2 regions of the Lysinibacillus phoenicis genome follow, and region 2 is predicted to be linked to the other one. Evidence: a T-box and tRNA genes for the amino acid it is inferred to sense, from the RefSeq annotation. Region 2 holds a T-box; the other holds one or more tRNA genes.
What was found. The T-box of region 2 lies ahead of argS (arginine--tRNA ligase). A T-box ahead of a tRNA ligase gene usually reads a tRNA of that ligase, here a tRNA-Arg.

Region 1: it has a tRNA-Arg gene. The T-box ahead of argS (arginine--tRNA ligase) is inferred to sense a tRNA for this amino acid. The anticodon was not compared.

Annotation. Positions count from the first base shown of each region.
Region 1 covers NZ_JBDFMP010000002.1:3,278,460-3,290,373, forward strand. The annotation lists gene ABC382_RS17865 (Tex family protein) at 1-1,441, shown strand, start outside; gene ABC382_RS17870 (SprT family protein) at 1,509-1,970, shown strand; tRNA gene ABC382_RS17875 (tRNA-Asn) at 2,059-2,135, shown strand; tRNA gene ABC382_RS17880 (tRNA-Glu) at 2,137-2,208, shown strand; tRNA gene ABC382_RS17885 (tRNA-Asp) at 2,239-2,314, shown strand; tRNA gene ABC382_RS17890 (tRNA-Gln) at 2,320-2,394, shown strand; tRNA gene ABC382_RS17895 (tRNA-Lys) at 2,410-2,482, shown strand; tRNA gene ABC382_RS17900 (tRNA-Leu) at 2,551-2,636, shown strand; tRNA gene ABC382_RS17905 (tRNA-Arg) at 2,655-2,731, shown strand; tRNA gene ABC382_RS17910 (tRNA-Gly) at 2,750-2,823, shown strand; rRNA gene ABC382_RS17915 (16S ribosomal RNA) at 3,021-4,572, shown strand; rRNA gene ABC382_RS17920 (23S ribosomal RNA) at 4,879-7,806, shown strand; rRNA gene rrf (5S ribosomal RNA) at 7,994-8,109, shown strand; gene ABC382_RS17930 (M24 family metallopeptidase) at 8,202-9,266, opposite strand; tRNA gene ABC382_RS17935 (tRNA-Asp) at 9,422-9,497, shown strand; gene ABC382_RS17940 (hypothetical protein) at 9,963-10,301, shown strand; gene tsaE (tRNA (adenosine(37)-N6)-threonylcarbamoyltransferase complex ATPase subunit type 1 TsaE) at 10,503-10,952, shown strand; gene tsaB (tRNA (adenosine(37)-N6)-threonylcarbamoyltransferase complex dimerization subunit type 1 TsaB) at 10,949-11,656, shown strand; gene rimI (ribosomal protein S18-alanine N-acetyltransferase) at 11,649-11,914, shown strand, end outside.
Region 2 covers NZ_JBDFMP010000002.1:540,145-552,058, forward strand. The annotation lists gene ABC382_RS03910 (TcaA NTF2-like domain-containing protein) at 1-282, opposite strand, end outside; gene ABC382_RS03915 (hypothetical protein) at 768-1,157, shown strand; gene ABC382_RS03920 (MFS transporter) at 1,389-2,561, opposite strand; gene argS (arginine--tRNA ligase) at 2,618-4,291, opposite strand; T-box leader at 4,336-4,554, opposite strand; gene ABC382_RS03930 (FAD-dependent oxidoreductase) at 4,636-6,519, opposite strand; gene ABC382_RS03935 (ABC-F family ATP-binding cassette domain-containing protein) at 7,156-8,760, shown strand; gene ABC382_RS03940 (amidohydrolase family protein) at 8,809-9,552, opposite strand; gene ABC382_RS03945 (hypothetical protein) at 9,644-9,772, opposite strand; gene ABC382_RS03950 (alpha/beta fold hydrolase) at 10,145-10,429, opposite strand; gene fabF (beta-ketoacyl-ACP synthase II) at 10,538-11,773, opposite strand; gene ABC382_RS03960 (TetR/AcrR family transcriptional regulator) at 11,793-11,914, opposite strand, start outside.

The sequences.
Region 1 (11,914 bases), 2.7 Mb from region 2:
AGTATTAATGATTATGTGGAAGGAATGGATACCTGCCACTGGTTCATCTCCTGCTATTGCAGAAGTTAAACTAGCTATAGAAGATTCATACAAGCGTTTAATTCAGCCTTCTATTGAAAGGGAATTACGAAATGAGCTTACAGAAAAAGCGGAGGCTCAAGCTATTCACATCTTCTCTGAAAATTTACGAAATTTATTACTGCAACCACCAATGAAAGGGAAATATGTATTGGGAGTTGACCCGGCTTACCGCACAGGCTGTAAGCTAGCGGTTGTAGATGAAACTGGGAAAATGCTAGAGGTAACAGCTATTTATCCACATCCCCCTAAGCCCGATGTGGCAAAATCTAAAGCTACGGTGAAAGGTATTTTAGCTAAGTATCCAATAAGTATAATTGCAATCGGTAACGGAACAGCATCCAGAGAAACGGAACAATTTATTGCGGACGTATTAAGTGAAATTACGACCGATGTGGCTTATGTTATTGTCAATGAAGCGGGAGCGTCTGTCTACTCGGCGTCTGATATTGCACGTGCAGAATTTCCTGATTTACAGGTTGAGCAACGCAGTGCTGTTTCCATTGCACGCCGTTTGCAGGATCCTTTATCAGAGTTGGTGAAAATTGAACCAAAAGCAGTAGGGGTAGGTCAATATCAACACGATGTTTCTCAAAAAAAATTAAATGAATCGCTAACATTTATAGTAGAAACAGCTGTTAACCAAGTGGGGGTTGATGTTAACACAGCTTCCTCATCACTCTTACAATATGTTTCTGGTTTATCGAAAACAGTTGCTGAGAATATCGTGAAGATGCGAGAGGAAAATGGTCAATTTACTACACGAGCACAATTAAAGAAGATTCCAAGGCTTGGTGCTAAAACTTATGAACAAGCTATTGGATTCTTGCGTGTTCCTGAAGCAAAAAATCCATTTGATGCGACGGGAATTCACCCTGAGAGCTACAAACTTGCTGAGCAAATTTTAGCTGAGGCACAAATAGATAAAAAAGAGCTCGGAACATCCAAGGCAGAAGCAGCAATTGCAGCTTTAGATATTGACAAGTTAAGTGAAGTTCTTGGCATAGGCGTTGTGACCATTCAAGATATCGTGGATACTTTAATGAAACCAAGCCGAGACCCACGTGATGCCTTCCCACAACCATTGCTGAAAACCGATGTGTTGAAAATGGAAGATTTAAAAATAGGGATGGAGCTCCAAGGGACAGTTCGAAATGTAGTAGATTTCGGTGCATTTGTTGATATTGGAGTGAAACAAGACGGACTTGTGCATATTTCTAAACTACAAACTAAGCGCATTAAACATCCATTAGAAGTTGTAGCTTTAGGTGATATTGTCACTGTTTGGGTTGAACAAATAGACGTAAATAAAGGGCGTATTTCTTTAACAATGCTTCCGCCTAAAAATCAAACATTAGAATAAGTAATAAATTTTTACCACACTGTCTATACTACGCAGTGTGGTATTCTTGTTGTTAGAGGTGATCATTATGAACAATGAGGAATTACAACAGCTTGTTCGTCGCTTATCCTTGGAAAGTTTTCAAAAGCCATTTCAACATCAAGCCTACTTTAACGCTAGATTACGTTCAACAGGAGGGCGGTATCTTTTACAATCCCATAATATAGAAATTAATCCTAAAGCCTTTGAGCTATATGGCGTTAAGGAAATTGAAGGTATAGTCCTGCATGAACTATGTCATTATCATTTACATATAGAAGGTAAAGGGTATCAACATCGAGATCAAGACTTTCGGGCATTATTAAAAAAAGTAAATGCACCTCGATTTTGCTCAGTTTTACAACCTCCTAAAGCATCAACTACCAAATATAGTCGTCGTTATACTTATACTTGTGTCAATTGCCAACAATTATATGTTCGAAAAATAAAAATGAATGTTGAAAAGTATTGTTGTAGCAAGTGTTTGGGGAGATTAAAACTATTAGAGTAAAAAAATAAAAAAACAGTTGACGTTTTATTAAGTTGTCCCTATAATAGTAAAAGTCGACAAGATAACGACGACAACATTACATGATTATTCCGAAGTAGCTCAGTTGGTAGTAGCACCTGACTGTTAATCAGGTTGTCGCAGGTTCGAGTCCTGCCTTCGGAGCCATGGCCCCTTGGTCAAGTGGTTAAGACACCGCCCTTTCACGGCGGTAACACGGGTTCGAATCCCGTAGGGGTCATTTTCTTTATATTTTAAATTACAATAATTTGGTCCCGTGGTGTAGCGGTTAACATGCCTGCCTGTCACGCAGGAGATCGCCGGTTCGATCCCGGTCGGGACCGCCACTTATTGGGGTATAGCCAAGCGGTAAGGCAACGGATTTTGATTCCGTCATGCCTAGGTTCGAATCCTAGTACCCCAGCCATTCATTTCTTAATTTGAGCCATTAGCTCAGTTGGTAGAGCATCTGACTTTTAATCAGAGGGTCGAAGGTTCGAGTCCTTCATGGCTCATCTTATTTTAAGAAAAAAGGTTGACTTTTTTGGTTATCGTAGTATAATGAGAAAGTTACTAATCGAATGCGGTCGTGGCGGAACGGCAGACGCGCTAGGTTGAGGGCCTAGTGGGGGCAACCCCGTGGAGGTTCAAGTCCTCTCGGCCGCACCAAGTCATTTAATTTTATATGCGCCCGTAGCTCAATTGGATAGAGCGTCTGACTACGGATCAGAAGGTTGTGGGTTCGACTCCTGCCGGGCGCGCCAATTTTAAACAATAAATACGCGGGTGTAGTTTAATGGTAAAACCTCAGCCTTCCAAGCTGATGTCGTGAGTTCGATTCTCATCACCCGCTCCAAAAAAAGTGTTGACAACCAAATGGTTGTGTGATAACATAAAGAAGTTGTCTGAAAGACGACGTTATGAACCTTGAAAACTGAACAAGCAAAACGTAATCAATAAAGTTTTAAGTAACTAGTTTCGGCTAGTGAACAAAACAAAATTTTGGACATCAAAATTGATGCCAGCAAAACAATTTGAGCTAATCAAATTTCTTTTATGGAGAGTTTGATCCTGGCTCAGGACGAACGCTGGCGGCGTGCCTAATACATGCAAGTCGAGCGAACAGAGAAGGAGCTTGCTCCTTTGACGTTAGCGGCGGACGGGTGAGTAACACGTGGGCAACCTACCTTATAGTTTGGGATAACTCCGGGAAACCGGGGCTAATACCGAATAATCTGTTCCACCTCATGGTGGAACACTGAAAGACGGTTTCGGCTGTCGCTATAAGATGGGCCCGCGGCGCATTAGCTAGTTGGTGAGGTAACGGCTCACCAAGGCGACGATGCGTAGCCGACCTGAGAGGGTGATCGGCCACACTGGGACTGAGACACGGCCCAGACTCCTACGGGAGGCAGCAGTAGGGAATCTTCCACAATGGGCGAAAGCCTGATGGAGCAACGCCGCGTGAGTGAAGAAGGTTTTCGGATCGTAAAACTCTGTTGTAAGGGAAGAACAAGTACAGTAGTAACTGGCTGTACCTTGACGGTACCTTATTAGAAAGCCACGGCTAACTACGTGCCAGCAGCCGCGGTAATACGTAGGTGGCAAGCGTTGTCCGGAATTATTGGGCGTAAAGCGCGCGCAGGCGGTCCTTTAAGTCTGATGTGAAAGCCCACGGCTCAACCGTGGAGGGTCATTGGAAACTGGGGGACTTGAGTGCAGAAGAGGAAAGTGGAATTCCAAGTGTAGCGGTGAAATGCGTAGAGATTTGGAGGAACACCAGTGGCGAAGGCGACTTTCTGGTCTGTAACTGACGCTGAGGCGCGAAAGCGTGGGGAGCAAACAGGATTAGATACCCTGGTAGTCCACGCCGTAAACGATGAGTGCTAAGTGTTAGGGGGTTTCCGCCCCTTAGTGCTGCAGCTAACGCATTAAGCACTCCGCCTGGGGAGTACGGTCGCAAGACTGAAACTCAAAGGAATTGACGGGGGCCCGCACAAGCGGTGGAGCATGTGGTTTAATTCGAAGCAACGCGAAGAACCTTACCAGGTCTTGACATCCCGTTGACCACTGTAGAGATATAGTTTCCCCTTCGGGGGCAACGGTGACAGGTGGTGCATGGTTGTCGTCAGCTCGTGTCGTGAGATGTTGGGTTAAGTCCCGCAACGAGCGCAACCCTTGATCTTAGTTGCCATCATTTAGTTGGGCACTCTAAGGTGACTGCCGGTGACAAACCGGAGGAAGGTGGGGATGACGTCAAATCATCATGCCCCTTATGACCTGGGCTACACACGTGCTACAATGGACGATACAAACGGTTGCCAACTCGCGAGAGGGAGCTAATCCGATAAAGTCGTTCTCAGTTCGGATTGTAGGCTGCAACTCGCCTACATGAAGCCGGAATCGCTAGTAATCGCGGATCAGCATGCCGCGGTGAATACGTTCCCGGGCCTTGTACACACCGCCCGTCACACCACGAGAGTTTGTAACACCCGAAGTCGGTGAGGTAACCTTTTGGAGCCAGCCGCCGAAGGTGGGATAGATGATTGGGGTGAAGTCGTAACAAGGTAGCCGTATCGGAAGGTGCGGCTGGATCACCTCCTTTCTAAGGATTATTTCGGAATACAAACCTAGGGTTTGTAAGATTACGTTTTGCGTTCAGTTTTGAAGGTTCATTCTTCCGAATGAAATACTTCAAAACTTGTTCTTTGAAAACTGGATAAAACGACATTGAAATTGTAACAAACACATTTATTTTTTAAGTTTTTTTATAGGCTTAATAACATTAGTAAGGTTTCAAGACACAAGCAGTTCTAGGAAGCAATCGAGTAAATGAAGGAGCGTACTTCAGTACGTGACTGATTGAACGAGTGAAGCTGACAACGAAATGCGATGTGTATTGAAAGCTGTAGGTTAAGTTATTAAGGGCGCACGGCGAATGCCTTGGCACTAGGAGCCGAAGAAGGACGGCACTAACACCGATATGCTTCGGGGAGCTGTAAGTGAGCTTTGATCCGGAGATTTCCGAATGGGGGAACCCACTACGTTTAATCGCGTAGTATCTTGACGTGAATACATAGCGTCTTGAAGGCAGACCCAGGGAACTGAAACATCTAAGTACCTGGAGGAAGAGAAAGAAAAATCGATTCCCTGAGTAGCGGCGAGCGAAACGGGAAGAGCCCAAACCAAGAGGCTTGCCTCTTGGGGTTGTAGGACACTCTATACGGAGTTACAAAAGAGCGAGTTAGATGAAGCGACTTGGAAAGGTCCGCCAGAGCAGGTAAAAGCCCTGTAGTCGAAAGTTCGTTCTCTCCTGAGTGGATCCTGAGTACGGCGGAACACGTGAAATTCCGTCGGAATCCGGGAGGACCATCTCCCAAGGCTAAATACTACCTAGTGACCGATAGTGAACCAGTACCGTGAGGGAAAGGTGAAAAGCACCCCGGAAGGGGAGTGAAAGAGATCCTGAAACCGTGTGCCTACAAGTAGTTAGAGCCCGTTAATGGGTGATAGCGTGCCTTTTGTAGAATGAACCGGCGAGTTACGATTACGTGCGAGGTTAAGCTTTAGAAGGCGGAGCCGCAGCGAAAGCGAGTCTGAATAGGGCGAAATAGTACGTGGTCGTAGACCCGAAACCAGGTGATCTACCCATGTCCAGGGTGAAGGTAAGGTAACACTTACTGGAGGCCCGAACCCACGCACGTTGAAAAGTGCGGGGATGAGGTGTGGGTAGCGGAGAAATTCCAATCGAACTTGGAGATAGCTGGTTCTCTCCGAAATAGCTTTAGGGCTAGCCTCGTGATGAGAATACTGGAGGTAGAGCACTGTTTGGACTAGGGGGCCATCCCGGTTTACCGAATTCAGACAAACTCCGAATGCCAGATATTTATACACGGGAGTCAGACTGCGAGTGATAAGATCCGTAGTCAAAAGGGAAACAGCCCAGACCACCAGCTAAGGTCCCAAAGTAATCGTTAAGTGGAAAAGGATGTGGCGTTGCACAGACAACCAGGATGTTGGCTTAGAAGCAGCCATCATTTAAAGAGTGCGTAATAGCTCACTGGTCGAGTGACGCTGCGCCGAAAATGTATCGGGGCTAAACGATTCACCGAAGCTGTGGATTGACATCTACGATGTCAGTGGTAGGAGAGCGTTCTAAGTGCGTTGAAGTCAGACCGGAAGGACTGGTGGAGCGCTTAGAAGTGAGAATGCCGGTATGAGTAGCGAAAGACGGGTGAGAATCCCGTCCACCGTATGACTAAGGTTTCCTGAGGAAGGCTCGTCCGCTCAGGGTTAGTCGGGACCTAAGCCGAGGCCGACAGGCGTAGGCGATGGACAACAGGTTGATATTCCTGTACCACCTCCTCACCGTTTGAGAAATGGGGGGACGCAGTAGGATAGGGTAAGCGCGCTGTTGGTTATGCGCGTCCAAGCAGTAAGGCGTGTGTGTAGGCAAATCCGCACACTGTAACGTTGAGCTGTGATGGCGAGTCCGTATGGACGAAGTTCCTGATTTCACACTGCCAAGAAAAGCCTCTATCGAGGTGAGAGGTGCCCGTACCGCAAACCGACACAGGTAGTCGAGGAGAGAATCCTAAGGTGTGCGAGAGAACTCTCGTTAAGGAACTCGGCAAAATGACCCCGTAACTTCGGGAGAAGGGGTGCTCTTGAGCGTGCAAGCGCATGAGAGCCGCAGTGAATAGGCCCAGGCGACTGTTTAGCAAAAACACAGGTCTCTGCAAAACCGTAAGGTGACGTATAGGGGCTGACGCCTGCCCGGTGCTGGAAGGTTAAGAGGAGTGGTTAGCGCAAGCGAAGCTGCGAATTGAAGCCCCAGTAAACGGCGGCCGTAACTATAACGGTCCTAAGGTAGCGAAATTCCTTGTCGGGTAAGTTCCGACCCGCACGAAAGGCGTAACGATCTGGGCACTGTCTCAACGAGAGACTCGGTGAAATTATAGTACCTGTGAAGATGCAGGTTACCCGCGACAGGACGGAAAGACCCCGTGGAGCTTTACTGTAGCCTGATATTGAATTTTGGTACAACTTGTACAGGATAGGTAGGAGCCAGAGATCTCGGAGCGCCAGCTTCGAAGGAGGCGTCGGTGGGATACTACCCTGGTTGTATTGAAATTCTAACCCATGCCCCTTAGCGGGGCAGGAGACAGTGTCAGGCGGACAGTTTGACTGGGGCGGTCGCCTCCTAAAAGGTAACGGAGGCGCCCAAAGGTTCCCTCAGAATGGTTGGAAATCATTCGTAGAGTGTAAAGGCACAAGGGAGCTTGACTGCGAGACCTACAAGTCGAGCAGGGTCGAAAGACGGGCTTAGTGATCCGGTGGTTCCGCATGGAAGGGCCATCGCTCAACGGATAAAAGCTACCCCGGGGATAACAGGCTTATCTCCCCCAAGAGTCCACATCGACGGGGAGGTTTGGCACCTCGATGTCGGCTCATCGCATCCTGGGGCTGTAGTCGGTCCCAAGGGTTGGGCTGTTCGCCCATTAAAGCGGTACGCGAGCTGGGTTCAGAACGTCGTGAGACAGTTCGGTCCCTATCCGTCGTGGGCGTAGGAAATTTGAGAGGAGCTGTCCTTAGTACGAGAGGACCGGGATGGACACACCGCTGGTGTACCAGTTGTCTTGCCAAAGGCATCGCTGGGTAGCTATGTGTGGACGGGATAAGTGCTGAAAGCATCTAAGCATGAAGCCCCCCTCAAGATGAGATTTCCCATTACGCAAGTAAGTAAGATCCCTCAAAGACGATGAGGTAGATAGGTTCGAGGTGGAAGTGTGGTGACACATGGAGCTGACGAATACTAATCGATCGAGGACTTAACCAAATTGTTTGAAGCATTCAATGCGCCGTTTATCCAGTTTTGAAAGAATAATCTTTCAAAAAAGAGAGCTTCAAGACACAAGTAGAACAAGGAAGCAACCGAGTGATTGAGGGAGCGTACTTCTGTACGTGACTGATTGAGCGAGAGCAGCTGACGCAGTAATACGCCGTGTATTGAAGGTCGAACATAGTCTAGTGATGATGGCAAAGAGGTCACACCCGTTCCCATACCGAACACGGAAGTTAAGCTCTTTAGCGCCGATGGTAGTTGGGGGCTTCCCCCTGTGAGAGTAGGACGTCGCTAGGCAAGAAAGCAGTCAGCTGTGAGCTGGCTGTTTTTTTATTTAAAAAATCAAAGAATAATTACATTTGTAATTATTCTTTGATGTTATTGTTTATTTATAAAATAATGAGTTCCTTTGGAGAGTGGGTAAGTACTTCCACACCGTCTTTCTTAATGATAACGTCATCCTCGATACGTACGCCGCCTATATTGGGTATATAAATACCTGGTTCAACTGTTAATACCATATTCTCTTCTAGAATATCTTCACAGACCGTAGACATAAATATATTTTCATGGATATCTAATCCTATACCATGTCCTGCACCATGTCCATAATTATGTCCATAACCTTTTGCTGTAATATAGTCACGAGTATAGCTATCTGCCTCTCGTCCTGTAATACCTGCTCTCATTTTGGAAAGGGCATGTTGGAGAGAGTCATAAACGATTTGGTATACTTCCTTTAAGTGGTCTGATGGCTCCCCAATTGCAATCGTTCTAGTCATATCCGAACGATAGCCTTGAAAATAAGCGCCAAAATCCATTATCAGCATATCACCTTGCTCAACTACTTTAGAGGACGCTACACCATGCGGTAATGCTGAACGATAACCTGAAGCGATAATCATGTCAAAGGCTGCCCCAGTGGCACCATTTTTTCGCATATGAGATTCTAATGCATGGGCAATATCAAGTTCAGAAATGCCTGGTTCAATGATAGTTAAAATATATTTAAATGCCTCATCCGAAATCCATGCTGCTTTTTTTATTATTTCAATTTCTTCGGGTGTTTTAATCTTTCGTAAATCTTCTACAATAGTAGACAATGGCTTCAATGTGGCTGTCAATTTATTATTCATTAATTGATAACTATGATATGTAACATGATGTTGCTCAAAACCTGCTGTTTTAATTGAATCCTGTTCAAAAATTTCCTGAATGGTTTCATATAAACGGTTGCGATCAATTTCTAGAACCTCAAAAGCTTTACATTGATCCTTTGCCTGTTGTGTATAGCGGAAGTCTACTAATAAGAGAGCGCGAGTGTTTGTTACGATAACTGTTCCTGCACTGCCTGTAAACCCTGTTAAATAACGGCGATTCTGAGCGTTTGTAATAATAATTGCGTCCATATCCTGTCCTTGTAAAGATTGTCGTAATTCGTTTAATTTTGACATATAATTTTCCCCCTTTACGTTAACTATACTGCAAATTTTGCATCATGTTTAGAGTCTACAAAAAATAGATACGTAGATAATTTTTGAATAAAAAATATGAAAATATTTGTTGCATATCTAATTTTTTTATGATATATTTATAAATGTCTTAAAGAGGTCCCGTGGTGTAGCGGTTAACATGCCTGCCTGTCACGCAGGAGATCGCCGGTTCGATCCCGGTCGGGACCGCCATTTATAATTAAATATATAGCCCTTATGATTGTTAAAGTCATAAGGGCTTTATTGTGTTCAATCGGATATTCATTCAGTTATACACCTCCAAAGTGGACTTTTTCAAATATGCTGGAAGCGTCAATGTTAAACTTCATGAGGACCTAGTTCATAGCGTATCAACATTGGGGCTTAAAGCTTTATAGTCGGCGAAGGACTCATGACGAACCTACCGTTATTTTATAAAAAATAACATCTAACGTCCTAAATAGCTCATCAAATTCTCTTAGAAAGATGTCTAATCGCTGTAAAAGCTTTTTATAAGTGTAATAAATAAAACTTATTGCATATATTTAATATTATCTAAAGATAGTAAAAATTACCGATAAATGATGGCGTTTCTATAAGGTAAAATTAGATATGTTTCTAAAATAAAAATTAGGGGTAAACATTAGAAGTAATCGGATTGGCTACGGAGGTGTTAATATGAGCAAAGACTATTCTTTTAAACGTCTTTATTTACCTTTGCTTATTGGTTCCATGATATTGATGGTAGGCTGTGGAGATCCTATTATAGAGATAGAAGAATCAAATGCGTATCACTGGCAAAAAAATATGAATGAAGCAGAATTTGAGAAATTAAAAAATGATATGTCATATATTGAAGTAGTAGAAACAGTAGGCGGCGCAGGTAAAAAGATCAAAAATAATGAATATCGGTGGAATGATGAAATCCTGATGACACAGGCTTATTTATTGAAATTTAAGAATGATAAACTAATTGATAAAGAGATTATTGCTGTTAAAGGCCATTCCAATAGATAGATAGTTGACACGTCTTCACAATAGAAGGCGTGTTTTTTTAATTCAATGGTTACCCTTCTTACAAGCACAATATCAAAGCCAAGACACATTGCTTCTTTAGTTAGAACCATTTCAGCAAGATATAATTCATATTGGATGCTTTGAACATTTCCGCTAGTTTAGGTAAACTAGAGGTAATGTAGTGATGAGAGGAAAAAGAGTATGTATGAAATAATCATGAATTCAGTTGATGATACAGAACGCTTTGCCGTGAAGCTAGCAAATTTACTAGAAGCGCAAGACACCATAACATTAGAGGGGGATCTAGGCGCTGGTAAGACAACATTTACAAAAGCTTTAGCGAAGGGACTTGGAGTCAAAAGAACAGTCAACAGCCCAACTTTTACGATTGTTAAGCAGTATGAGGGAAGGTTACCCTTTAATCATTTAGATGTCTATCGGTTAGCAGAAAGTGATGAGGATCTTGGTTGGGATGAATTGTTTTATGGAGATGCGGTATCAGTGATCGAATGGGCACATTTAATTGAACAAGATTTGCCACAGGATCGCTTGGCGATAGAGATTTACCGAATCGGAGAAAATGAACGACGCTTTGTATTATTACCTCGTGGGGAACGCTATGAGGCACTATGTGAGGAGCTAATGAAATGATTTGGTTAGGAATAGAAACAGCGAATACACCGCTTTCTGTTGCAGTTGTGAAGGATGGCAAAGTGGTGGCCGAAATGATACAAAATATAAAATTAACCCATTCAGCAGGTGCGATGCCAGCTATTGAGGAGATACTAGCTCGAGTAGGTATTAAACCAAACGAATTGGATGCAATTGCCGTATCTGAAGGGCCAGGTTCTTATACAGGTGTCCGTATAGGAGTGACGCTAGCCAAAACCCTTGCATGGACATTGCAGAAGCCTTTAGTGGGGATATCTAGTTTAAAGGCATTAGCTGCAAATGCCGCCTTATATAATGGGTTGGTTTGCCCAATTTTTGACGCAAGAAGAGGCAATGTCTATACGGCCGTTTATCAAGGCCAAGCATTAGAGGCTATTGTCGAGGATTATCATACACATATCACTGATTTATTAGAGCGTTTGAAGGCATTAGAGGCACCTATTTTGTTTGTGGGAACAGATGTAGATATTTTTTGGGACAATATTGTAGAAGTTCTTGGTGATACAGCAGTACGTGCACCATTTAGTCTTGACTTGCCACGAGCGGCGGAAGTAATTCGTGTTGCGACTAAAATGGAACTTCCAAGTGTTGAAGCTACCCATCACTTTGTCCCACAATATAAACGTATTGCGGAAGCAGAGGCAAATTGGCTGAAAGAACAGAAGGAGAAGGAACATGAGTAGTACTGTAACTTATCGTAAAATGGTCTCTGATGATGTACCTGCAGTCTATGAAATTGAAGTGGCTTCTTTTCCTGTGCCATGGACACTAGATTCATTTTACTATGAGGTACATGAAAATCAGTATGCACACTATGTATTAGCCATCGATGCAGATGACACTATTATTGGTTTTTGTGGCATGTGGATGGTTATAGATGCAGCCCAAATTACAAATGTAGCTGTTATAGAAGCAGCACGTGGCCGAGGGATAGGCGAGGG
Region 2 (11,914 bases):
ATTTTGACCGAACTGGATAAGAGCCGTTGGTTTGGATGCGACAAGTGCTCCACTCGTTAAAATGAACAGATGATCATCCTGTTGTTTAATTATAATGCCTGCCCCAACACCATGCTCTCCGATAACTTTTACTTCTGGAATAATTTTTTCTTCTTGCTCGACAATCGATCTCTCTTTGTGGACTTCTGCCTTTTTACTTTGAAACCAGCCTGCTCCTATTTGACTATCACAGCCTGTGATGAGTAAAGCTGTCGCTCCTAACACGAGCACTTTTTTATACATACTTTCACCAAAACTTTCTTTTCATCATTCTCTATTGTCTATCATAATCAAGGAATGGTGATGTTTCAAGTTTACATAATATTATTATTTAAATATCAATATTAGAAAAATGCAGCAACTTGTCTCTATTTATTTCATTCTACCTATTATTTTTTATGAAACATAACATTTGTTGTGAGAATTGGAGGATAACTGAATCGGAAAATAATTTTCAAAAAAAAAGAAATAGCCTGCTAATTTCATTGTAATTAGCAGGCTATTTTTATAACTTCTGTCTGCATTTTAAAACGAATGGAAAAGATGAAACACCTGTACAACGACTTTGTTTGGCTTCTAAGGTGTATTCTTGGGAGTATATTATCTATAAATGATGAATGAATGTCCAGTTACTATTTAATTTCAAATGACACCTGTATTTCACTGGTGTTATGGAATATTTGTAACTTTTCCAGATAATTCAAGTCTATGTAATAGAGGTGATTAAAATGAAATCAAAAAAATATTTCTACGGTTTAATTGTATTAGCATTATTTATGATTACAGGCTGTAATATTCAAGGGGGAACTACAACAGTGACGAATGATAGTATCGACGCCGAAGAAGTATTAACTTTGGATTCTAATGCTGATATCTTTCAATATAAGGGCGTAATTTATAAGGCTAATATTGATTGGGTAGAAAAATTATCTTTAACAAAAGATGTTCAAGTCAGTGAAATTAAAACAAAAAATGATACTGGTACGAATTTTAAAGATGAAATGTCAAATAAACTTCCTGTTGGTGCAAAGATTTTTTCTACAAAAGAAAGAGAAGATATTTTAATTATTGAATCTGAGGGAGAAATCAAAAAGTATCTTGCAATCGTTGAAGGGTAAACAAAACGTCTTGTTCAACAAACAGAGGCTTATTTTCCATTATAAATAGCCGATGTAATTTAAAAGGACTTAGTTCATTAAGTGAACTAAGTCCTTTTTTATGTCAAAATCAATGCTAATTACTATGTTAATTGTAGTGATAATTTCATTGTAAAATATGTCGCAATATCCAATGTTATTTTGAACTTTTTTACCACTGAACTGAACGGTTTACCGTTAACGCATATCCTCTTATTTTTTTAACAGTTCTGTCGTTGCGATAATGCCTACCATCAACACAAGAAAGATGACATATGTCCACATATGGTTGCCTGTTATGTCATAGCCAACCCCAATCATGATTGGGATTATGGCACTCAGCATAAAGCCACCTGATAGCACCATCGAGGACCAGCTATTGGCCTCTTGATCGTTTTGAGCCTCATCAAGTGGTAACAACAAGCCAATCGGAAATAGACCACTTAAGACTATGCCAATCAATAAAACAGCTAACCATAAAAGGGTCCCTGATGTGAGCCACAATAGTGTAAATCCAATGACGCCTACTAAGCCTAATGCTCGAATCCAAGCCATTCGATTTGGCCATTTTTCCATGAATACTGGCACAGCCATATTTCCAATCATTTGCACAATTGACATACATGTGAGCATTGTACTAGCTGACTCTAGTGTCGAGCCTTTATCCTGCAGAAGAGGTGTGAGCCAAGACATGATGGAGAAAAACAGCGACGTTTGTAAACCAAAGTACAGTAAAATCACCCAGGCACGTCTAGATGTCCACGGATTCCGACTCTGTTCAGACGTTTCCAAGTTTTGCCCAAACTCTGGCTGCTCTGTTGGAATGGCCAATAACCAAAAGACAACTGCGACAATAGCTAGTATGACCCATAGCCCAAGTGCAATGGTCCAACTATTAGCAAAAGCATGATAAAAAGCAACAGTTAACGCTGCACTTAAGGTAGCCCCTACCCCAATGCCAAATGAATAGATACCAATCACTGCCGTAAAACGCTGCGGAAATTTTTTCTTAATATACGCATTTAATATCGGACCAATTATAGCGATAGCCAAACCTGCCATAAAACTGGTGATCACTAGTAATTGATAGCTTTCTTTAAAAAAACGCAATCCATTCGCTACAACAAGGATAACGCCTAACAGTGTGATAGACGATTTCGTCCCAAGCTTTCGTTGAAGAGGTACAGCAAGTGGAGCAAATAATCCCATACAAAAAACGGGAATTGAAGTTAGTAAACTGATGCTCGTATTGGAGACATGCAAGGCTGATGCTAATACGTTAAATAGTGGTCCGATTGCTGTTACTGCTGGTCTCATATTGAGCGCAATTAAAAATATACTTACTACCACCAGTATGAGCGAAACGGTCCATTGTTTTTTCACCATTTGTTCAATATCCTCTCTACTGCGACTTTGACAAGACAATCTATGATCGTGCTACCTCACATATTTGCAGGTGACTCGATGCCCAATAAAGTGAGTGATTCTTTTAAGATGATTGCGACACAATAACATAGTGCTATACGTGATGTTTGTTGTGCATCATCGGCTAATATTTTATGTTGTGCATAATATTTATTCAATAAACGTGCAAGCTGTAACGCGAACTTTGCTATTAGCGACGGATCTGCCTGTTCAAAAGCTGTGACCACCACGTTAGGAAATTGTTCTAATAATAAAATAATCGGCCAAGCCTGCTCACCTAATACTTCGAGAGTCACGTCATGTGATGGTACCTCGACTTTTTCTAAAATGGAACACAGACGTGCATAGGTGTATTGCACATATGGCCCTGTTTCTCCTTCAAAATTCATCATTTGTTCGATTGAGAATTCAATATCATTTTGGCGATGATATTTTAAATCATTGAAAATGACCGCACCTACCCCTACTTGCTGTGCTACTTGTTCTTTATTTGGTAAATGAGGGTTCTTTTCTTCAATATTGTGCTTGGCCGTTGCAATAGCCTCTTTGAGCACATCAGCAAGCAACACCACTTTGCCTTTACGTGTAGACATTTTTTTACCATCCTTAAGCATCATCCCAAATGGTACGTGGTGTAGATGGTTTGCCCAAGCATAGCCCATTTTGTCGATGACTTGAAATAGTTGTTTAAAGTGTAGTGATTGCTCATTACCGACCACGTAGAAAATCTTTTCTGGCTGGTAGTGCTGTTGACGATAGAAGGCTGCAGCTAAGTCACGCGTTGCATAAAGCGTAGCTCCATCCGTTTTTGTAATTAAGCACGGTGGCATATTGTCTAACTCAACTACATATGCCCCGTCTGATTCTACTAAGAGTTCTTTATCTTTTAGCTCTGCCACAACGGCTGTCATTTTATCATTGTAAAAGGCCTCTCCCGTAAAGGCATCAAAATCAATGCCGAGTAGCTGATAGATTGTCTGAAACTCTACTAAGGAGACATCTCTGAACCACTGCCATAATGCGAGTGCCTCTTCATCGCCGTCTTCTAACGCTTTAAAGGCTGCACGTGCCTGTTCGTTTAGTGTTGGATCTTGCTCTGCTTTTTCATGAAACTTCACATAAATCTTTAATAACTCCTCAATCGGTGATGCTGTAATGGCCTGTTTGTCACCCCAATAATGATAAGCCACGATGAGTTTACCAAATTGGGTGCCCCAGTCACCTAGATGATTGATACGAATCGCTTGATAGCCATTTTTCGTAGCAATATTAGCTAATGCATTGCCGATGACCGTTGAACGTAAATGTCCCATGGAGAAAGGCTTCGCAATATTGGGCGATGAAAAATCTAACACGACGCGTCCCATGGCAGTTTGATTGGTGCCATATAAATGTTTCTCGTGTAGGATATTGCTTAACACATGCTGCGTCACTTGCTGTTGATTCAAAAAAATATTGACATAGCCACCCACAGCCTCCACACGCTGGATGTCATCACTTTTTAACTGATTCGCTATATCTGCGGCAATACTTTGCGGTGATTTCTTCCATGTTTTAGCTAACGTAAAGCACGGAAATGCCACATCCCCAAGCTCTAAAGTTCTTGGTTTTTCTAATAAATGTTCAATCTCATCCACCGATAACTGTTGATTAAAAACTTCTGCAATACTTTTAGCAATTTGTTTATTCATTTTCCCATCCTCCTGTTCAAATAAAAAAGCCCCCGTCTCTATAAATTAGAGACGAGAGCATAGTAATCCCGTGGTACCACTCTAGTTGCCATTGTTATGACCACTTTCCGTTGTTAACGAGGTGACGCCCCGCTATTCTCTACTACTAGTTCGAGAATCTTCTCCAAAGTGCGCTTCATTCATGGTTTCTGTATTAGGCTCACACCATCCCTAACTCGCTTGCCAGCTGTCCCATCAACTACTCTCTTTTTCATCGAATTTTTTATGATTTTGACATATATTACAGGACTTTCTAGTTGTCGTCAATATGATTTTCATTTTCCTTTAGAAAAAAACGCTCCTCATCAGGAGGAACGTTCTTTTTCTACATAGTGAATGACATCGGCCATGATGGCGTACATCTCTTTTAATTTTAAATTCTTATTCTCTTTGAGCTTCTTCGCCACTTTTTCCGTGACGATTCCTTTTTCAATCAACGTATCCCAGCTAGTAGCATCGGATTTGCCTAAAAGAACGTCAACCAAATATTGTGCCATTTCATCTCTCATAATGGCTTCATCACCATTATTATAAACTTTATTAATGACAATTTCGAGCTGATCCTTCTTAGCTGTGGCACTCTCTCCACCAGCTCGGAGCATACTCTCTTTTAGCATTTTAGCAAACTTAATTTTTGTTGCCTTACTATCGACTTTTAAATCATTTTCGTAGCCACCTACTACAAGACCGTAATTAATGAGTGTTTGAATGGCTTCATCATACCATTTTCCTTGATACGGATACTCAACAGAAAATGAATCAACATAAGCTCCCTGTTTTTCGAGCTGCTTTCTTAAAGAGGCAATAAGCTTTTTATCCTTGCTCATGTCTCTAAAGCTGATATTCTCTTTCAAAGCTAGTGCAGCCGCAGTACCAGCCGCTTCACCTGTTACCATTCCGGTAGGCACAATACGCGCACTACCAGCTGCCAGTGACGAATAACCGGCTGAGCGTCCAACCACTAGCAAGCCATCAATATCCTTCGGTACTAATGAACGGAAAGGAATGGCATACTGCTTTGGTGCAGCAATGACGTAGCCATAGTCATGAGGTGTCTGTGCTTGCACATCCACTGGGTATGAAGCAATTCCAATACTATCCCACTGATCACTATTTTTCCAAAGATCTGCCATTGGTAATTGATATTCGGCCCAAATATGTCTTGTTTCTCTCACATACAGCTCTTCTGGATAGCTGACAATTTCCGCTTTTTCAAATCCAGGGAAATTTTCCTGTAAATATTTGAGAATGTGTAACGTTTCTTTCTTACCTGCCGCAATGGCCGCTTGTTTGGAGTTGTCATTCAAGCCATCAATGCCAAAGATTTGTAAGGCATTAATAAAATATTCATCATCGACGCGCGCTAAATTTAACCCTCTTAATCTCGTGCCCTCTTGTATAGGCTTGTATTCATCATGTAGCTTTGTGAAGCCCCACATAACCGTATGATTTAAGTTGGCTCCGCCAAATACGTCAGACTTCGCTGCTTTTTTCACTTCATCCCAATCTACATTTTTTAAATGCAGCATTAAAGTCACAGCCATGCGTTTATCCTTTATGCCAATATCCTCTCCACCTACAAAGAAAGGAACATTCGACATTGCAGCAAAATCAGCATCTTGTGTGGCATCTATAAAAGATTTCCCCGTCACAACATATGTACCGTACGCATTTTTTAATTCGACTGAGGTTACTTGCTGTTGATTCACATTCGCTTTCAATACCTCGGTTTGCACTGATAAGGTTAAATTTGGCTCTTCATCAATTAGTTTTTTAAAGGCTGCCTTCGCACCGACAATGCCAAAAGCGTCATTCCCTTTGACAAGCTCATGCCATTCTTTGAAAATACCTTTACTGATCGAGTTATTGTGGCCATCACGAGGGATATCGAGGAAATTCAGCATTCCGTATGTAAATAAACCACCAAGCTCTTGTCGTTTTTCTACCAATAATGTTTTCGCGCCATTACGAGCCGCAGCTACTGCAGCTGCTACCCCCTCAGGTTCTCCACCAATAACGATCACATCATAGTCTGCCTCTATATTGTTTATTGGTTCTGGCTTTTTATACTCATCCACTAATTTATTGTATGCCATAGAGTTTGTTATTTCTTTAATAAAATAGTAGCTTCCAAACCCTAGTAAAACTACTATTACACAAGTGGCTGTCCATAATAAGCCCTTACCCATAAAGTACCTCCAATAGTTAATTTTTCCATAAACATGTTTATTTTATCATCATTTCCACCTCTTGAAAGAGCTGAATGTCCTAATTTCTACATTTGCCTACAAATGTAAGCCTCTTAACCGTACATTAAAACACACCTAATCTACGGAACTTTTCTATGTGAATTGATTTACTAATATCAATGAATACAATGATTAATGAGGATTGGATGCTTTTTGTCAACCAATTGGACAATTGTAGTAATCGCATAAAAATAGTATGAATGATCGAAGGGAACGATCAGCTGGCATTCCAAACGGGGTTATGTACATACACATGTGGTGATTAGAAACCTAAGTTCACCTGATAACAGTCAGCATTATTTTAGTCGATATCTTTGTGAAGAAGCAACCAAAATCCCCATGGTAAATGATGTCATTTCTCTATTCTTTTTCAAGAATAGTTAATCGTACAACAATATAGACGTCTCAACTTTGCAGAAAGTTACATCAAGAAAAACTTTTTAATTGTATCTTTATTCAATTTATGTTTAACAAAATAGGTTGAAAGAACGCAAAACCTTGATTTAATAATGTTTATAGACTATGGAACATATTTCATGATATACTAGAGCCATTGTGAAAAAAGGAGGAACTTGCATGATTCAAGTTAGTAATGTAGGTCTTCGCTATGGCGATCGTAAACTATTTGAAGACGTAAATATAAAATTCACACCAGGAAATTGCTACGGTTTAATTGGAGCAAACGGTGCTGGTAAATCAACATTCTTAAAAATTCTTTCTGGTGAAATTGAAGCACAGGAAGGTCACGTATCAATGGGCAAGGACGAACGTTTATCCGTCCTAAAGCAAAACCACTTTGAATACGATGAGCATACAGTACTTGATACTGTTATTATGGGGAATAAGCGCCTTTATGATGTAAAAACAGAAAAAGACGCGATCTATGCTAAGGAAGACTTCTCAGATGAAGATGGCATGCGTGCAGCAGAGCTAGAAGGTGAATTTGCAGAGCTAAACGGTTGGGAAGCTGACTCAGAAGCAGCTACATTATTAAACGGTTTAGGTATTTCAGATGACCTTCACTACATGCTGATGGGTGACCTTGAAGGCTCTGACAAAGTCAAAGTATTACTTGCACAGGCATTATTCGGTCAGCCTGATGTTCTTTTACTCGATGAGCCTACCAACCACCTTGACTTAAAGGCTATTCAATGGTTAGAAGAATTCCTAATTAACTTTGAGAACACAGTTATTGTTGTATCCCATGACCGTCACTTCTTAAACAAAGTATGTACACATATTGCGGACTTGGACTTCTCTAAAATCCAATTATATGTGGGTAACTATGATTTCTGGTATGAATCTTCTCAATTAGCACAAAAAATGGCACAAGACCAAAATGCTAAAAAAGAAGAAAAAATTAAAGAATTACAGGCGTTTATCGCACGATTCTCTGCGAATGCTTCTAAATCGAAGCAAGCGACATCTCGTAAAAAAATGCTGGATAAAATCGAGCTAGATGATATTAAGCCATCAAGCCGTAAATATCCATTCATCAACTTCCAAATTGGCCGTGAAATCGGTAATGATGTTTTAACAGTCGATGGCCTTACAGCTACTCAAGATGGCGAAACGTTATTTAAAGATATTCGTTTTTCTATGAACAAAGAAGATAAAATCGTTTTACTTGGTAGCCCTATGGCAAAAACAGCCCTTCTTGATATTTTAATGGAAGAAAGAGAAGCGGATGCTGGTACATTTAAATGGGGTGTCACAACATCTCAAAGCTACTTCGAAAACGATCATGATAAGTACTTCGAGGGTTCTGAGAAATCATTAGTTGAATGGCTACGTCAATACTCACCTGATGATGAAACAGAAAGCTTCCTACGTGGTTTCTTAGGACGCATGCTATTCTCAGGCGAGGAAGTAAAAAAATCACCTTCTGTTTTATCAGGGGGAGAAAAAGTACGTTGTATGCTATCAAAAATGATGCTTGCGACAGCAAACGTTATTTTACTAGATGAACCAACGAACCACCTTGACCTTGAATCAATTCAAGCTTTAAATGAAGGCTTAATTCGTTTCAAAGGCGCTATGATTTTCACATCTCATGACCATCAGTTCATCCAAACAATTGCGAACCGTGTCATCGAAATCCGTGAAGACGGCTCTATTTTAGATAAGCAATTAACATATGATGAATTTTTAGAATGGAAAGATAGTCAAGGCTTAAGCTAATTTCTATAAAAAATCCTCTACCGATCATTAGGTAGAGGATTTTATTATTTATTTGAAATACCATTGCATCGCATTCTGATAGAGAATTTTAGCAACAGCCTGTTCATCAAAAAGCTGTTGAATCAATTCTATGTCTGCATTATTAAAAGGACGTTTTGCTCTTGTGGATGGCAGATCAGTCCCAAACATAAGCGCATCTGGATTGACGTTATAAATAGTTTGTAAAGCTTTTTTGACATCTAGTTCCACACGTCCAAAACCAGTCGCTTTCACCCGTACGCCTTTATCCACTAGCTTGACTAAATGAGGAAGCCCTTCCTCCGATAGCCCTAAATGGTCGATAGATATAGCGGGTAATGCTTCAATGGTTGAAGCAATATCCGGTAACGATTTAGCATCGATATACAATTCACTATGCCAGCCTACCAAATCATACACTCTTCTAGCAAAGCGATCTAGCTTAGATACATCCTCTGAGCCACCTCGTTTAATATTAAAGCGTAATGCTCTTACCCCATTGTTATGTAAATCTACTATTTCTTCATCCGTCACAGTATACGGTAATTGCGTCACACCACAGAATGAGGGACCTAGCTGTGTCAATGCTTTAACTAGATAGGCTTGGTCAAAACCTTGGAAAGATCCTGAAACAATGGCTCCTCCCCCTATATGTAAATGACTAGTTGCCTTTAGATAATCATTTACCATGTAGCTCGGTGGTGTGTATCCTTGATTTTCATTAATCGGAAAGTTTAAATCGATAATATGAAAATGTGCATCAAAAATTTTCATCTTTCAACCCCCTTTCCCTCAATTTAACACATAACAGTCATAAGAAGAATATTGTTTTTCTGCTAATACATCATAAGAAAAACTTATATAATTACAAACTTCTTGCTAAATTAATTTGTAGAAAACTTGTTACTTCCTCCGTATGGGTTAAAGGTAAATAGTGATGACCATTACGAACGATTTGAACATTTGCTAAGGGATGCCGTTGTTGATATTCCACTATTTTTTTGCCCTTAAACTCATCTATGCTATTTTCAGCAAGAAGTAAATTTACTGGGATAGTAGGCTGCTTCGTTAAACACTAATTAATTGTCTCTACCTCCTGACTGAGAGCATTATATGAAGCCACATCACAATGATGTCTATAAAATCCTTTATCAAGAATATAGTTCCCTAAAAAATACTGTTCAAATTGCTCGTAATTCTTGGGGTTTAGCCCTTCAATTCCATAGGTGAATTCGTGAACTGCCGTTTTGATCTCTTCAAAATTGTCGATTGTTTGTAAAGTTATTTCTTCATGAGAGCCTTGACGATCACCTAAAAAATAATAGCCGCCATCTAATAAAAGAAGTGATTGAACAACCTCCGCGTACTACTGATAAAAGGCTTGTATGATTGTCGCTCCAATTGATGCGCCAACTAAATGAACTTTTGTTACAGCTAAAGAGTCTAATAAATGGTTTAATTTATGTATATAACTAATAATCGAACTATCCTTCGTGTCATAGCCATTATGTCCTGGTAGTTCACAAACAATCCAACGAAATTCATTTAATTGCTTGGCCAATGGACGATAAAATTCTGTTCGTTCCCCTAATGCTGGTATGGCAAGAATAGTAATATTGCTTTGTTGGTCTCCATATAGTTCGTACTTCATATAAAACCCCTTTCTCTGAAACCGTTCATCCATAATTATACATTAAAATAGAAAGGATGGTATGAACATCCAATTCCATACCATCCTTGTCATCCTCTTTCTATTATTTTATTCCTCAAACTTTTTAAAGGCTAGTACCGCATTATGACCACCAAAGCCAAAGCCATTGGATAAAGCAATGTTGACCGTTTGATGAAGCGCCTCGTTTGGCACATAATTTAAATCACACTCGGGATCTGGCGTGTCATAATTGATTGTAGGTGGAATGATATTCTCCATGATACTTTTTAAGGTAATGATCGCCTCGATACCCCCGGCTGCTCCAAAAAGATGTCCAGTCATCGATTTTGTAGAGCTTACTTTTAATTGATAGGCATGGTTGCCAAAGACACTTTTAATCGCCTTTGTTTCGGATTTATCACCCTCTGGCGTACCAGTACCATGTGCATTGATATAATCGACAGCTGATACATCAATTTCGCCCATTTTTAAAGCTAAATTCATGGCATTGGCAGCTCCCGTATAATCCGGTGATGTAATATGATAAGCATCTGTCGTAACTCCATAGCCTACTATCTCTCCAAGAATGGTTGCACCTCTTTGTTTGGCATGTTCATATTCCTCTAGGAACACGATTCCAGCCCCCTCTGACATGACAAAGCCATCTCGTGCGCTATCAAATGGACGACTCGCTTTTGTTGGCTCCTCATTTCTTGTAGACATAGCTTTCATACGTGAGAATCCCGCAAAGCTTAGTGGATTAATGGGTGCCTCTGCTCCACCTGCCAAAATACCATCAGCATAGCCATGTCGAATAGCTAAAAAAGCTTCACCAATGGCTTGGTTACCAGTTGCACAAGCTGAAACAGGTGAAAAGCTCGGCCCTTTAAAGCCTGTTTTAATCGCTAGTATCCCTGCAGCCATATTACTAATCATCATCGGCACCATAAATGGTGACACCTTCCTTGGGCCGTTTTCGATGAACGCTTGATGATTCGCTAGAATGGTATCTATGCCCCCAATACCCGAGCCAATATATACGCCTAGTCGCTCCTTATCGACCTGTTCCATGTTTAGATTTGCTTGCTCTAAAGCCTGCTGTGAAGCGGCAATAGCATATTGAACAAATCGATCATACTTACTCAGTTCTTTTTTATCCATATATTGCGCTGCATCAAAATCCGTGATGGTACCTGCAATTTGGGTGTTAATCCCGCTAAATTCCTCTGCATGAATTTTATCAATTCCTGACTTTCCTTCTTTAATGTTTTCCCATAAGGCTGATACTGTGTTACCTAAAGGGGAGACCACCCCATATCCTGTGACTACGACTCTACGTACCATGGACATCGCTCCTTTTCATTTACTTTAATAGTTCCTTTAATTGCTCCAGCGTTTTCCGAAAGAAATCTTCACCTAAAACACGTTTATATTGTAAAGCACCTTTTGTACTGGAAATGAGTAGCATAGCCAATGACGCTAAAT